3 regions of the Blautia luti genome follow, and region 3 is predicted to be linked to each of the others. Evidence: riboswitches for the same ligand, from Rfam matches in the RefSeq annotation. Region 3 holds a riboswitch; each other region holds the start of a gene.
The links. A riboswitch is a leader RNA that binds a small molecule or an ion and turns the genes downstream of it on or off. The one in region 3 is predicted to bind cobalamin.
Positions count from the first base shown of each region.

Region 1: another riboswitch for cobalamin. It lies ahead of R8695_RS07085 (sirohydrochlorin cobaltochelatase); the one in region 3 lies ahead of R8695_RS16915 (Ig-like domain-containing protein).
Region 2: another riboswitch for cobalamin. It lies ahead of R8695_RS13795 (cysteine-rich small domain-containing protein); the one in region 3 lies ahead of R8695_RS16915 (Ig-like domain-containing protein).

Region 1 is NZ_AP028156.1:1,510,412-1,515,835, reverse strand. Features, by position in the region: gene R8695_RS07095 (Ig-like domain-containing protein) at 1-553, shown strand, start outside; gene R8695_RS07090 (hypothetical protein) at 615-1,568, opposite strand; gene R8695_RS07085 (sirohydrochlorin cobaltochelatase) at 1,656-3,059, opposite strand; cobalamin riboswitch at 3,223-3,399, opposite strand; gene hisIE (bifunctional phosphoribosyl-AMP cyclohydrolase/phosphoribosyl-ATP diphosphatase HisIE) at 3,474-4,754, opposite strand; gene hisB (imidazoleglycerol-phosphate dehydratase HisB) at 4,808-5,398, opposite strand; gene hisD (histidinol dehydrogenase) at 5,404-5,424, opposite strand, start outside.
Region 2 is NZ_AP028156.1:2,983,623-2,989,046, reverse strand. Features, by position in the region: gene R8695_RS13805 (N-acetylmuramoyl-L-alanine amidase family protein) at 1-517, shown strand, start outside; gene R8695_RS13800 (C40 family peptidase) at 876-2,321, shown strand; cobalamin riboswitch at 2,530-2,722, shown strand; gene R8695_RS13795 (cysteine-rich small domain-containing protein) at 2,987-3,286, shown strand; gene R8695_RS13790 (RbsD/FucU family protein) at 3,503-3,940, shown strand; gene R8695_RS13785 (substrate-binding domain-containing protein) at 4,314-5,424, shown strand, end outside.
Region 3 is NZ_AP028156.1:3,657,385-3,662,808, reverse strand. Features, by position in the region: gene R8695_RS16935 (hypothetical protein) at 783-1,358, shown strand; gene R8695_RS16930 (response regulator) at 1,514-2,053, shown strand; gene R8695_RS16925 (hypothetical protein) at 2,148-2,360, shown strand; gene R8695_RS16920 (hypothetical protein) at 2,418-2,693, shown strand; cobalamin riboswitch at 2,761-2,952, shown strand; gene R8695_RS16915 (Ig-like domain-containing protein) at 3,158-5,424, shown strand, end outside.

The DNA of each region.
Region 1 (5,424 bases), 1.6 Mb from region 3:
TACCGTTACTGTTAAGAAAGCAGTTGTAAAAGTAACAAAAGTTGCTGTTTCAGCTACTCCTTCCCGCAATGTAGCAGCAGGCAAGAAAGTACAGCTGAAAGCCACTGTAACTCCTTCCAAGGCTACCAACAAGGCTGTAACATGGAAGTCCAGCAATACCAAATATGCTACTGTTGACTCCAAGGGTCTTGTAACCTTCAAAAAGAACGCAGGAGGCAAAACTGTAACTATCACTGCTACTGCCAAAGACGGAAGCAAGAAGTACGGAAAAGTAACTCTTACCTGCATGAAGGGTTCTGTAAAGAGCATCAAACTTTCCGGAACTACTACCATCAAAGCCGGCAAGAGCACAACATTAAAAGCTAAAGTTTCCACTCAGAACGGAAAAGCAAACACCAAACTTACCTGGACATCCAGCAATACAAAGATTGCCACTGTTAATTCCAAGGGTAAAGTAACAGCTGTCAAAGGTAAAAAAGGCACTGTAAAAATCACAGCCAAAGCTACTGACGGTTCCAAGAAAACTGCAACCATTACCATCAAAGTAAAATAAGCAGTATAACCTAAAACAACCTGCCGGAAAACCGGCAGGTTGTTTTTATTATACTGCTTTATTATTTCGCATCTTTCTTCTCTGCTTCCTTCAGAGTGGAAGAATCAAAGTTTAAGGTATAGTCAATTGCATGAGGCTGACTCATAGCTGTAGTATCTGCTGTTACTTCCATCTCTGTATCGAACTCTGCAATCGGAATTTCAAATGTGGAATTGCCGTCTTTATTTACAGGTAAATACTTCTCATCATTGACCAGCATATAGTCATAATATGGGCTGCTCCATACGATGGTTGCAGTAGCTTCATCTCCTTTGATCTCAATAGCTGCCGGAGAGTCTACAGTTGCTCTGCCTGTTCCACCTGTAAGTGTTACTTCTGCAGTATAACTTCCGTCCTCTACCCCAAGATCTGCGATTTTTTTGCCTTCTGTTTTTTCTGTATCTTTCTCTGCATCATCGGAAACCTCTGTGTCTTCTTCCTTCACAGGATTCTTAACGCTTACTTTATGATCATACCATTTGCCCTTTGTTCCGATCAGTGCTACCTGAAATTCCTCATCAATGGCAGGTACCGGAATATCAAAGCCATATACCTCTTCAGACATCCCATCGCTGTATGTCACTTTGTCAGAAGTTGGTTCCAATAATTCTGCGCCCTCTTTCTGTGCATCTTCAGCAGTTCCTGCAAAAAGATTTACAATTTTTTTGGATGCCAGTGATACATGGATTGTCATTTTTCCATCCTTTACAGTCAGGGTTCCTTTACCATCCATAGCTTCGTTTACATGGAACATACTGCTGTCTGTATCAAACTCAGCTGTATAGACGCCATCTTCGAGAGTCTGGGATTTCGCTGCATCTTCTGATTTTGCTTCTCCATCCTCAGCTTCTTCTGTGGTCTCCTCTGTCGTTGTTTCCTCTGTGTCATCTGTTTTCGCCATAACAGGAGTTGTACTTACAAGCGCTGCAGACAGTGCAAGCATTGACATCATCATGGCAACGGAACGTTTTTTCATAATAGATTCTCCTTTTTTCTGAAAATATATCTGCCCGGAGACTTATAAAAGTATCCGGGCAGTCTGAAATTCTGATTAACTGAAAAATTATTCAGCGTCTGTTGTTTCTTCTGCAGCATCATCTGTTGCAGTATCATCAGCTGCAGCATCATCTGTAGATTCTGCCTCTGCATCGTCTGTTGTCTCTTCATCAGATGTTCCAATGGAATCGATAGCTGCCTGTGTATGTTCTACATAGAGATCTTCTACTGCTTCGATTCTTCCAAGTCCTTCGATCTGGCATTCAACACTGTCAAATGCTCCAGATGCTTCGAACTGGCTCTTCCAGGAATCATCATCATCGCCTGCCATATCGTTGTTAGCGTGGTCACCGGCAACAACCATCAGAGGACGAAGGATTACATTCTTGAATCCTGCATCTTTTACTTTCGCGATAACCTCTTCGCAGGCTGTATCTTCCGGCTTACCTTCTACAGTACCAATGAAAGCGTTTGTAAGTCCAAGGTCTTCCATCTGTGTCTGCATCTGATCATATGTTACGTTAGCTGTATGAGATGTACCATGTCCCATGAATACAAATGCTGTACCAGCATCTGCTGCTGCTTTCATATCATCGAATCCAGCTTCCTTGCATGCAGTATCTGTAATTGCCTGTGCAACTGCTTTCTTGTCATCGTTGATAACAGTAGCGTCATCGCCAACTTCACCAAGCATCGGCTCTGCGATTGCTATAGATTCAAATTTATCTTTGTATCCGTTAACAGCATCTACCATCTCATCATATTCAGCACCATGCATCAGATGTGTAGGCTGTACAACCAGGTTCTTGACACCGTTATCTACTGCACGGTCAAGTGCCTGCTGCATATTATCGATTACTTCATCATCTCTTGCTTCTACATGATTAATGATGATCTGTGCTGTAAATGCACGTCTTACAGACCAATCCGGAAATGCTTCTGCAAGTTTGTCTTCGATTCCTTTGATATCCTCTGCACGGCTGTCATTGAAGGATGTACCGAAGCTTACTACAAGAAGTTCGTTCTCACCGATCTCATCCTGATTACGTGGATCATCTTTGGAAGCATCACCTGTATCACGTCCAAAATATTCAGGGCTTGCTTCTTCACCTTCAACCAGTTCCTTCTGAGCATCTGTCAGTTTATCCCATGCTTCTTTTGCAGCCTTGCAGTCCTCGTCAGTTGTATCATTTCTTTCCTGAACATAGATCTTGTCGATCAGGGCTGCTACTTCGTCTGCTGCTTTCTGGTCATCATCAGAAGCTTCTTCTGTGTCTGCTGCGTCAGCGTCATCTGCTGTATCTTCTGCATCTGTATCTTCTGCAGCTGCATCATCGGTTGTATCAGCATCGTCTGCTGATTCCTCTGTAGCTGTATCATCAGAAGCGTAAGCTACTGCACCTGTTGCTGCTGTCATGGAACAGGTCATGGACACTGCCAGTAATAAAGCTAACATGGATTTTCTTTTCATTTCTTTTTCCTCTTTTAATCTATATTTCCGGACTAATGTATGCAAAAAAGCAGCCACATCTTCTGCGACTGCTATTTTCCCATATAATACACGGTATCACCTGAATGTGATTTTAAAAGAGCTATGTATCGGTATGAGAATATAGGTACTGTAAACCGCAGACCTGAAATTCCACATTAAGGCAGTTCTCCTGACTTCGTTCATCGCTACATTCCCTTCCCGGTTTCCCAGTGGTTTCTGAATATAGCTCCCATACACAGTGACGGTATCGTTCCGGATTCACACCGGATTCTCTTTTGTGCATCAATATTACAATGCGACCTTAACGTTATAACCATTGCACATATTCAATTCGGATATTATCTTTTTATCACAAAAATGGTCATATGTCAAGTCTGTATGCAGTTACCTTTTTTACCTTCTTGCAAGTTCTTTTACAATTTCATCCCAGGTGACACCTTTTTCAGCCATCAGTACCATCATATGATAAAGGAAATCTGAAATCTCATATTTCACTTCTTCTTTGTCCGGATTTTTCGCTGCAATGACGATCTCCGTACATTCTTCTCCTACTTTCTTCAGGATCTTGTCCAGTCCTTTGTCGAAAAGGTAATTGGTATAAGAACCCTCTTTCGGATTCTCTTTTCTGTCCATGATCACATCGTAGACATCCTGGAATACACGCAGAGGATTGGTATCATCATATTCTTTTTTTACCAGAGTCTTGAAGAAACAGGTGCGGTTTCCTGTATGGCAGGCTGCACCGATCTGGGATACCCTGGCCAGAATCGTGTCATTGTCGCAGTCCAGGGTCAGGGATTTCACATACTGCAGATGACCGGAGGTAAGTCCTTTGGTCCACAGTTCATTGCGGCTTCTGCTCCAGTAGGTCATCTTGCCGCTTTTTAAAGTAGTTTCAAATGCTTCTTCATTCATATATGCCAGCATCAGAACTTCATCCGTCTTATAATCCTGTACGATCACCGGAACCATTCCGTCGCTGTTCAGTTTGAAATCAGACCAGGCAATACTGCTCTCGAAGGTCTGTACCGGTATTCCCTGTTCTCTCAGAAGTGCCTTAAATTCCACCAGCGCAGTATCCGGATTGCTGACATATGCGCCGCTTAAACCGCCTACAGCACCTGTCTGCAACAGTTTTACGAGTTCTGCCTCCTTGCTCTCATCTGTGTGAAGAACGATGGGTATGGAAGACAGCTGTGCAATGGAATCCTGTACTGTGTCCAGTGCCAGAACGCCCTGGGCACAAGTTTCGATCAGTTCTTTATGTGCTGCAAATTCTTCTGCTGCTGAAATGCTGACCATCATTTTCTCTTTTCCGAAGCGCAGGGAAACTTCTTCCAGCAGATCAATATTGCTCTGTTTGGAGAAGTTCAGCACAACTTTCCCACAGCCTGCATAGATCAGTTTCTTTACATCTTCTGCCCGTTTGATATTACCGGCTCCGATCACCGGGATCTCGGAGGCATAACAGATATCCCTGATCCTGCCAATCGCAGCATCATGCTCCCGGTCTCCCACAGAAAAGTCAAATACCAGAAGTTCATCTGCCCCGTTATCACTGTAAAAACGTGCCAGCTTCTCCACATCACCGTCGCCAAAGAGATTTCTCTGTCCGAATCCTGTCACTGCTTTTTCAGACTGAAGATACAGACAGGGAATCATTAATTTTTTCATAGGTATGTTTCTCCTTCTTTATATATCAGATATCTGTTGTATCTGATGCAGACTCATGCCAGACTTCCCTTGGTGGAAAGCACATCCGTGATCCTCGGGTCAAAAGATGTGGCTGCATCCAGCGCCTTGGCGAAGCTTTTGAACATAGCTTCTGCCATATGATGATTGTTACCGCCGCTTAACACTTTTATATGAAGATTCATTCCGCAGGAATAGGAAACTGCATAGAAAAATTCTTTCACCATCTCTGCGGACATATCTCCGATCCTGTCTGTGGTAAATTCTGCATCCCAGACAAAATATGGTCTTCCTGACAGGTCAATGGCACATAACACCAGGCATTCATCCATAGGAAGAATGCAGCTTCCGTATCTTTTGATACCTTTTTTATCTCCGATGGCTTCTTTCAGGGCTGTTCCCAGAACAATTCCCGTATCTTCGATAGTGTGATGATCATCCACCTTCAGATCCCCGTGTACTCTCACACTGAGGTCGAAGAGTCCATGTCTGGTAAATCCATCCAGCATGTGGTTAAAAAATCCCACACCCGTCTCGATATCTGAATATCCGGTTCCATCCAGATTGATCTTTAATTTGATCTCTGTTTCTTTTGTATTTCTTTCCACTGATGCTTCTCTGGCCATGGTTCTTATTTCTCCTCTTTATCTTC
Region 2 (5,424 bases), 670 kb from region 3:
AGCGAAAGGATTTGACTGTTCCGGTTTCGTGGGATGGGCAGCATATCAGATCATGCAGTCCAAGTCCGGTATCGGAAGCGGTTATACAGTAGTATCAGGAGAAATCGGAAGCCTGTATAAGTCCAATGGATGGGGAAGTATTCGCACACAGGCGAACCTGGCAAGCAGCAACTGGAAAGTATATCCAGGTGATGTTGGATATGACAGCGGTCATACATGGATCATTCTGGGACAGTGCAAAGATAAGAGTGCAGTGATCGTTCACTCTACACCGAATGCAGGTGTACAGATTTCAGGTACCCCGACACCAAGTGGAAGCTATTCCAGCCAGGCGATCACACTGGCTCAGAAATATATGTCCAGATATGCCGGATATACCAAATATGATTACCATACTTCCAGTGGTAACTATATCCGAAGAGGTAATTATTTCAGATGGAACAGAAGCACTCTTTCTGATCCGGATGGATACCTGAACATGACAGCAGATCAGATTCTTGCAGATCTTTTTAACTGAATCAGGTAAATCTCCTGCTTCAGCCGGAAACATCTGACTGATTTAAGAAAATGTAACAGAAATAAGATAATTAAGAAAACGGTTTCCCATGGGAAGCCGTTTTCTTGTGTAAAATTCCTGATTGATTTCAAAAAGGTTACTAAATGTTACAGAAATTTAAACTTTTTCCTGGATAAACCTTGCGTTTAGCGTAATTATATGTTAATATATACGGGAATTGAATTAGATATTGCAAAAATATTACATGATAGAAAAGAGATGGTTACTGCTTATACGCCGAAATCCGTAGCATACCGAGAGAAATGTCTTGTCGGGCATGGAGTGAACAGTAACAAGAAATATGAAAAGGTGAGAGGTCATGAAGAAAAGAATTGTATGTCTGACATTGGCGCTTATGATGAGCACAATGCAGGTTGTCAGTGTAAGCGCATCCAGAGAAGATGAATTAAGAGAAGAGCAGGCGATCACAAGCCAGCAGCTTGATGCTACCTATTCCCGTATGGATGAGCTGGCAAATGCGAAAGCACAGCTTGAGAGTGAAATCTCTGAACTGGATTCCAGCCTTGTGAGCGTAATGGTTTCCATTGACACTCTTAAGAACGATATTGATAATAAAGAAGTAGACATTATTAAAACCAAGCAGGATCTGGCGAAAGCACAGAAAGCCCGTGATACACAGTATGAGAACATGAAGAAACGTATCCAGTGTCTGTATGAACAGGGCGGAGACACTGCATGGTTCCAGATGATGTTGAATTCAGAGGATCTCAGTGATCTGCTCACAAGAGCTGAGAATACACAGCAGATGTATGAGCAGGACAGAAAGAACCTGGATAAATATGTAAATACTATTGAAGAAGTAAAGAATCTGAAAGCTCAGTATGAATCAGATAAAGCAGAACTGGAAGAAATGAAATCTTCTTATGAAGAACAGTCCTATGTACTGCAGTGTCAGATCGACGAGAAAAAATCTGCATCCGCAGACTATGAGAACGAGATCGCATATGCACAGCAGCAGGCTACAGAATATGCCAACCTTCTTGCAGAACAGACAGCAGAGATCGAGAGACTGGAAGCTGAGAGAATTGCAGCAGAGGAAGAGGCAAGACGCCAGGCTGAAGAAGAAGCAGCAAGGCAGGCGGCTGAGGCAGCAGCTGCAGAAGCAGCTGAAGAAGAAGCAGAAGCTGAGGAAGCAGACGAAGAAACTTCAGATGATGTAGAATATGATGAAGATGGAAATGTGATCGAAGATACAGAAGATACTTCAGATGATGTGGAATATGACGAAGACGGCAATGTGATCGATAACACAGATTCCTCTGAAGATGATACAGAAGAAACTTCTGACGATGTGGAATATGACGAGTACGGAAACGTGATCGATTCCGATAACACAGTATCCCAGGAGGAATATGAAAGCCAGCAGTCCGCTTCCAGCTCAGAAAGCTCTTCCTCTTCAGGATCAGGATCTGCTGTAGTGGATTACGCTACGCAGTTCGTAGGAAATCCGTATGTATGGGGTGGAACAAGCCTTACAAACGGTGCTGACTGCTCGGGTTTCGTACAGAGTGTATATGCCAACTTCGGTGTAAGCCTTCCGAGAACATCTTATGAACAGCAGAATGCAGGTACAGAAGTATCCTACGCAGATGCACAGCCAGGAGATCTGATCTGCTACGGCGGTCATGTAGCCATTTATATGGGCAACGGACAGATCGTACATGCGTCTAACTCCGTAGACGGTATCAAGATCAGTGATAATGCAGCATACAGAACAATTGTATCTGTAAGAAGACTGGTATAAAAACAAACACATACAGGGCCATGGAGATCACATATTCTCCGTGGCCTTTTTATGTCATAAGAAATTACTTCATAATGTTTCTGTGACATAAGAATCTCTCCGACAGGATCCTTTTTGTATTCTGAAAAATCATATAGGAAAATCGTATAAAACATTGATAAATAGTTGACATTCCGCAGAGTTAGTGTTACTATAACGTCAGTATAATTCCATACAGAACATATTAAGTGCTGATACCGTAAAAGAAACGGTACAGAGAGAGGGAATCAGGTGAGAAACCTGAGCGATCCGGTCACTGTAACAGAGGAGCGAATCTCGAGAATCCATTGTGCCATAGCATGAGAAGGAGAGAGGAGCGATGAGCCTGGAGCCAGGAAACCTGCTTGGTATGGCGAGGTTAAACTTCCGTGTAAAGTGTAACAACCAACTCCGTTGAATCCGCAGCTTCGGAGTGTTGTCTGCTTTTCGATGAAGGCAGACATTTTTTATGGAATGCGCCTGTTCTTTATGAATTATACATGATTAAATGGCAGGCGATACTACTTCGGATTTATTCGTTCCCTCCGCGCACTCATGAACGGATTTTTATTCTACCCCGGAGTAGCATCGCTCCCTCTTTTTTTAGGAGAAAATAAAAAGCGCGGCTACAGAAGAAGGAGACGAAGATGGATAAACCGTATTGGGAAGGTAAGGAGTATTCTTATTTCAGCCATAAGAAGTGTGAATTTTTTCCATGTCATAAAGGTGCGGATCCGGAAGATTTTAATTGTCTGTTCTGCTATTGTCCATTATATGCACTTGGAGATAAATGCGGTGGAAATTTCCGGTATACAGATACAGGACTGAAGGACTGTACGAACTGCCAGCTTCCTCATAAACGCAGGAATTACGGCTATGTAACAGGTAAATATCAGGAACTTGCAGAAATGATGAAAGCTGTAAAGAATAATCAGACAGAGAAATAAATTACATTGAAATATATGAGAAAGATAAAAGAACCGACGGATTTTCCGGTGAGGTTCTTTTTTTGTGAAAAAAGTGGACTTTTAATAAAAAAAGAAACAAAAGTAGTAAAAAAGCAACAAATATAAAGAGAAAAAATTGGTAAAACATGTCAATTGACTGAAAATAACAGACGGACGTACAATGGTAACAGAAGAATAAAGAAAGGTCGTGAATATATGTTAAGAAACATACCGCCAATCCTCTCACCTGAGCTCCTGAAGGTTCTGGCAGAAATGGGCCATGGAGACAGACTGGTGATCGGAGATGCCAATTTTGCAGCTGCATCAATGGCGAAAAACAGTATCCTCATCCGCTGTGATGGATTAAAGGCAACAGAACTTATGGATGCCATCCTGACACTGATGCCGCTGGATGATTTTGTAGACAAGCCTGTAATGATCATGGACAAAGAGCCGCGTCATGCTGACCTGGAATGCCCTGTATGGGACGAATTTAAACAGATCGTTGCCAAATATGATCCCAGAGGTGCAGATGCCTGCGGAATGATCTCCAGAAAGGATTTCTATAAAGAAGCGAAAGAAGCCTATGCAGTGATCGCCACTACGGAAACTGCATTTTATGCATGTACAATATTGCAAAAAGGCTGCCTTTGATAAAATACAACAAAAACGGAAAAAAAACAACATATCATCCAAAATAGCAGATATCTGTACAGATAACTGCTATTTTTAATTATAAAAAGATTGAAAATTAATTAACAATATAGAATTTGTGCGAAAAAAACAAAGCGAAAATTAGCACATATGCACAAGGATAGCGCCTTGTTCGGTGATTTTGACTTAGAAATACAGATAAAAATTGGAATTTTTGTTCAAAACATAAAGACGATAATTGGATAAAAGTACTAAAAAGCAAAAAAACGAACAAAATGACACATTAGTATGTTTACAAAATTGGTAATATGTGTTAATATAAACTCACAAAAACAAAAAAGCTTCGGCAAAATACCTAAAAAGGAGGAATATCATGAAGAAAAAATTAATCGCAGCGTTACTCTCAGCAGCTATGGTGGTTTCAGCAGTACCTGTATTCGCAAGTGATGCGGCAGCAGACGAGGAAACAACAGAGAGCAGTACCGAATCTCCGGTAGCGGGCAAGAAGATAGCATATATCATGTACATGTCATCAGCAACTATCTTCCAGATGTGGTCGGATTCATTTACCGCAACAGCAGAGAAACTTGGTATGGAAGCAAGCACATTCTTCTGCAACGATAATGCAGATACATGGAAGAGCACCATTGAGCAGTGCGCACAGGGCGGATATGATGGATTAATGGTTTCTCATGGCGGTCAGGAATATGCTTATGATTTCCTGTCAGGAATTCTGGAACAGTATCCGGATTTAAAGATTGTTACATTTGATACCCCGTTTAAAGATGCAAACGGTGAAACTGCTAAGATCGATGGTGTTACACAGTTCTTCCAGCAGGATGCAGGATTTGCAGAATCTCTGGTTCAGACTATTCTCGATATGTATCCGGAGAAAACAGAAGCCGGCGAGCCTGTAAACATTCTTCAGGTTCAGCAGGGTGCTGGATATAACAGCCCGTTTGACCGTCGTCAGACAGGTTATGAACCATTTGAAACAGATGGAAAGATTAAGACTGTTGAAAGAATCGCACCGATCGATGATCAGAATGCTACATCATCCATGCGTGACGTTACAGCAGCTACATTACAGAAATACAGTGCAGACGAGATCGATGGTATCTGGTGCTGCTACGATGCATATGCACAGGGTGTATATCAGGCATTGCGTGAAGCAAACTCCGATATCCCAATGGTATCTGTAGATATCTGTAATGAAGATATTCAGTTCATGCAGGAAGGAAAGAACTGGAAAGCCTGCGCTACTACAAACTGGACATCTAACGGAGAATTTGCATGCCGTGTATTAGCACTTGAGATGGCAGATCAGTATGATGACATTGCAGCAGCTTCCTGCTACTATGAAGATCCGGGTGCATGGATGGAAATTCCTTCAGTTATCGTTACCCAGGAAATGGTTACTTCTAAGGACGGCATAAATATTGAAAACCTGGCAGAAGTTGCTGGAGAAGATTACTCCGATACTT
Region 3 (5,424 bases):
AATCTTTTCATTCTGTGTATAATTCATTTGGAACCTCCGGTGTTTGATTGTTTTGTTTACATCCGCCAAGATGCAACTCAATCTTACCTTGAGGTTTTTTTTATTCAATTGGCGCTTTTAATGAATTACAGGAATGCTCCTTATTGTTTAATCAATTATTTGCGACAAAAATTAGAAGCATTTCAATCAGTTCACCATGTCACTTTTATTTTGTGTTATACTGTTTTATAGGATTTTCTTGCCCTTGTATTTGCCCTTATCAGAGTTCGTAAACACTGGTGGGACGATATAACACAAGGGAAACAATAAGGGCAAGCTCAATCGGGATTTTTATTGCTAAGATATTATGGCTACACCACTTTACAACTTTTTCATAAAAAAATATCGTACAGGACTTTCTGATGTATAATGAGTTTGTGAAAAACATTACAAAGGAAAGCGACCCTGTACGACAAAAAGCATTATACAACGAAAAAACACTGATTGGTAGACTTCATAAATATTTTTTGACTTATTTTGAAACTTTTTCTGTTCCGACAGCAGATACTCTGTTTCTGCAGTTACTATCCATACTGGCATTGGAATCGGCGCATTCCATCCGGTTTCTGTATGAACATTTTTTATTCGGAATAACGGAGAAATAACTGAATGTATTTTATTATGCATGTTCCTATGCAAAGGTTGATTATTCCAGATTTATGAATACCACTGTCAGGATTGCTTTGAAGCTGATACTGGATTCCTTGCAGACGTAGCCGGTATTTCTGTGTGTGGATGATACAATGGTATCCCAATTTGGCACAAAATTTGAAAATGTTTCAAAACTGTTTGACCATGCCGCACACAACGGTTCCAACTACCTGAATGGACACTGCTTTGTAAGTGTCATGCTCTGCGTACCCGTCTGGAATGGGGATAAGGTATCTTATCTTTCCGTTCCCCTTGGTTATCGTATGTGGCAGAAAAAAGCGCCACTGAACCAGACCGGAAGTGACCGTATGAAATACATTCCGCTGTTTTTGTACTCATTTCGGTGGAATATTGAAGTAAGCTACTATGAGCAGAAAACTTTCTGGTCTTTCTGCAACTATATGGCGCGAAGCTGCAAAGGGATTGAAATGCTGGTCAACCTGATCAATATCAGTTACTGTGCCATGAAGATTCTGCCCTATCGGAACGAACATTTCTCTGAATACCGAACAAAGAGTGTACAGGAATTTCGTTTTGAATTAAGTCAGGGCATTCGCAGCCAGATATTTTTTGCTACTTTCGTGCAAAATATTGAAACACATATAAAATCAAATGCTATGGCAAAGGCTCTAAAACAGCTGATTTGCCAGCAAGTCTACCATTTATAAAGTTGTAAACTGGTGAACGTTTATTTTATAATCAAAATAGTTTTTTATACAGAGTTAACATGGGAAAAGATCAGTTATAAAGCCTGTTAGTTGAAACAGGTAGCAAGATACATGTATCTGTGTATCTAAAAATAATATATGTGAGGGACAGGCTTATGAAAAAGTTGAACAATGAGGACATACAGGCATACTTTCAGGCAGGAAATTCCGGATTCTGGAAAGTAGAGTCTGAAGAAGGAAAAAAGACAAGACTGTACACGGATGAGATCACAAATGAACTGTTTGGAATTACAGAAGACCTGTCTCCGGAAAAATGCATGGAGTATGTGGCAGAACATATTTATCCGCAGGAAAGGGAGTGCTTTTGGGATTACATGGAAGAACTGAAAAGTCATGAATCAGAAGCTGTTTACCGTTACATGCATCCTGTAAAGGGAGTCATTTATATACGATGTACAGGAAGGAGAGTCCCATCCCCAGACAATATGATCAGGCTTGTGGGCTATCATCAGGAAGCAGCAAGACAGATTCGGGCAATGGATCGTCCTGATGCAAAACTGATCCCTATTGTAGCCATGTCTGCAAATGCTTTTCAGGATGATGTGGAGCGTAGCATAAAGGCAGGAATGAATAAACATATTTCAAAGCCATTGACGGGGGAAAGTGTAATCAGGGAGATTAAAAGTATGCTATAACCAAAGAGCTCGTATGTCTTTGCAGAGGCTGCATGTATTCGGGAAGGCTTGGTAAATCTTCTTAAGAAGCATAAAAAAACAGGGAGAAAATCAGATGAGTAAAATAGTAAATATTAAAATACAGACTGAGAAAAAGGAAAAAATACAGAAGATCTTTAACAGCATTGAAGAGATAAAGGATACTCTGGCTGATATGATCAGTGAGTTCGATGAGGAGAATACTACAGAGGAACGGACATTGGATGCTTTGACAGAGGCGTTAGATGCGTTGGAAGATGCATCAGAAGTAATTGCAGATGTACTGTGATTTATATCAGGAAACGACTAAGAATCTCTGTTAACTGACAGACGGGGTGATACATTTATGGCATCAGAGAGAACGAAGGAACTATATAGAGTTCTGCTAAGCAAAGGGTATCCTAAAGAATTCTGCGCAGAAGTTGCTTATAAAAACATGAATACAGATTATACAGCAACGAGAATGCTGGGATATTTATACAGATATACGAATCCCAAGATCGAAGATCTGGTAGATGAGATGCTGGCAATCCTCAGTGACAGAAATCAGATTATTGAGAAGAAAGAATCAGAACATGCCCAGGCTGTGATCAGTGAAATGTACAGAAATGGATTGGGATGAGTAATTATCCCTTGACAAAAATATAGAAAATAAAGCTTGATTTTTGGAATATAGTTGATAAAATAAAAATAAATACATTGTTTTCAGTGCCTTTGTAAAAATATTACCAAAGGTTAAAAGGGAATCAGGTGTGAGTCCTGAGCGATCCGGTCACTGTGAACAGGGAGTGATGCTGAAGGTGCCATTGGCATTTTGCTGAGAAGGTGCAGCAGAGCGAAGATCTGTCAGCCAGGAAACCTGCTGAAAATATCTGATGAGACGCTTCCGATGAAAGCTTTTTCATTAATTATGTCAAGGATGAATAACTGGATATAATAGGATTAAAGGGCTTGTTTTCGTGCGAAAACAGGTCTTTTTTGTTTAGCCCTGAATGCTGTCCTTTTTATCTGCTTTTATCCATAAGAAAGAAAAGCTTTATCGCGGAGTATATGTATATTTCAAAATTCAAAGGAGGAAGTATTGAAATGAAAAGATCAAAAGCTTTTCTGGCACTGATGTTATCCGCAACCATGACAGTAACTGGAATTTCACCAGTGTGGGGCGCTGATGTCTTCTCAGATGGGGAAACTGAGATTACGGATCATACTCCGGAGACATCTGAGCAGGAGTTGGCAGAAGACGAGCTGAGTATGTTTTCACAAGAAACATCACAGGACAACGGAAACGATAACTATGAGTTTTCAGATGGAGAACAGACAGATGAACTGCAGGAAGATGTACAGTTTACAGATTCCGAAGATGATGTTCTGACAGAAGCAGAGATTTCAGCAGCAGGTGCATCTGAAGATCAGTATCAGGATGGAACTTATACGCCGGAAGAATTTTCGTTCAAAGGAGGATCTGGAAAAACAACGATCACCTGTCCGGAAGTAAAGGTTGAAAGAGGAAAAATTTATGCCACTGTTGTATTCAGCAGTTCCAAGTATACGAAACTGGTAGTTGGAGATAATGAATATCTTCCGATTACCGGAACTTCTTATGAAGGGTCTGTTTTTGAAGTTCCGGCTGTCCTGAATCAGGATATGGAGATTACCGGAACAACCACTGCCATGACAATGGTGCATGATATTATATATACGATTCATATTAAACTGACTACAATCCCTGTTGTGACACCAGCTCCGGACGTGCTGGAAACTGGTACTTATACAGCCAATGTACGTGCAGACAGCGGTCTGCCGGTAGAGGCCTGCACTTTATATGTGGAAGATGGACAGATCAATGCGATTATGACATTAAAGAATGCAGATTATGACAGACTTTATGCAGGAGAAGCTCTGGATGCTGAAACTGCAAAAGAGGAAAATATGGCTGCATATATTCCATCTGAAGATGGCGCAAAGCATATTTTCTGGTCTGTACCGGTAGAGAAACTGGACAGCCTGTTTGAAATCGCAGCCCGCAGGAGTGATGATAAGGTATGGACAGACCATTATGCGAAGATCGTGGCATCTTCTGTACAGAAGGTAAGCGATGAAGTGCAGAAACCGGATGAAAAAGCAGAAGCATTGAAATACCTGTACAGAAATTATGTTGATGCGGGAATTACAACTACATCCGGAATAGAAAGAAAAGATGATACCTATATAGTATCTTATTACGATGCGAAGAAGTATGCAGTTTCCAGTATTAAGCTGAACCGTCCGAATGTAAAAGAATACAAGAGTGGCTGGTTCTTCTCTGACTGGAGTGCTTTTAGAAGCACAGTAAAGCAGGAACCTGCGAAGAAGCAGACTTATTATCTGGATCAGACTAAGAGAACAGAAGAACAGACATTTACTGCAACTCTGAAATTATATGATCCATCTGTGGAGGATGCAGCGATCAATGATAATACAGCAGAAGCACTGGCAGAGCATACGTATACATTCGAAGTCAAACCACAGACCAATAGCTGCCAGGTTGTTTTTCAGGCTGTAAACAGCAAGAACGGAGAAGTGATCCCGGATGCAGCGATTACTGTAACAGACAGTACTAAGAATGAAGTAACTTCTTCAGAGAATGGTTATACACTGATTCCGGGAAAGAAATATACTGTAACGGCATCCAGAGATGGCTATATTGCAGCTGGAACGAAAGGTACAGCAGTATTATCACAGAGCTTTACTGCAGCATTTGATGAGACTGTGAACTTATCTCTTACAGCAGAAGCTGACAGCAAGCACAAAATTACATTCAGTATTGCTGATGCTGAAGGAAATCCTGTAGAGGGAGCTGATGTGACCATAACAGGCGAAACACCGGCAGAAGATGGCAGTTATACATTATGGGACGGTGTAAGATATTTTTATTCTGCGAAAGCAGAAGATTATCGCTCTGTATCAGGAAACTTTATACCTGCTCAGGATGAAAATATTGCAGTTACCATGACCAGACTGAACCATTATCAGGTTACATTTAAGATCCGTGCGAAATCCGGACATCAGGAACCGATAAACCCGAGAATGGTATCTGTTACATATAAAAAAGGCGGCGAAACATTAACTGTTTCTCCTTCAGAAGACGGCGTATATGAGATGGTAGAAAATAATAATTATACCTATACTTATACTGCTGATAACTATGTAGAAACAACCATTTCCAAACCGTGGACAGCATCCGGAAGTGAGTTAAACGTGGAACTTGAGGCTGTTCTTTCCAATGAAACTGTAAAAGCACTTCTGGAGGGTGATATCAAAGATGCGAAGGCATTATATGATGAAATCACAGAAGGTGATGCACCTGGACAGTG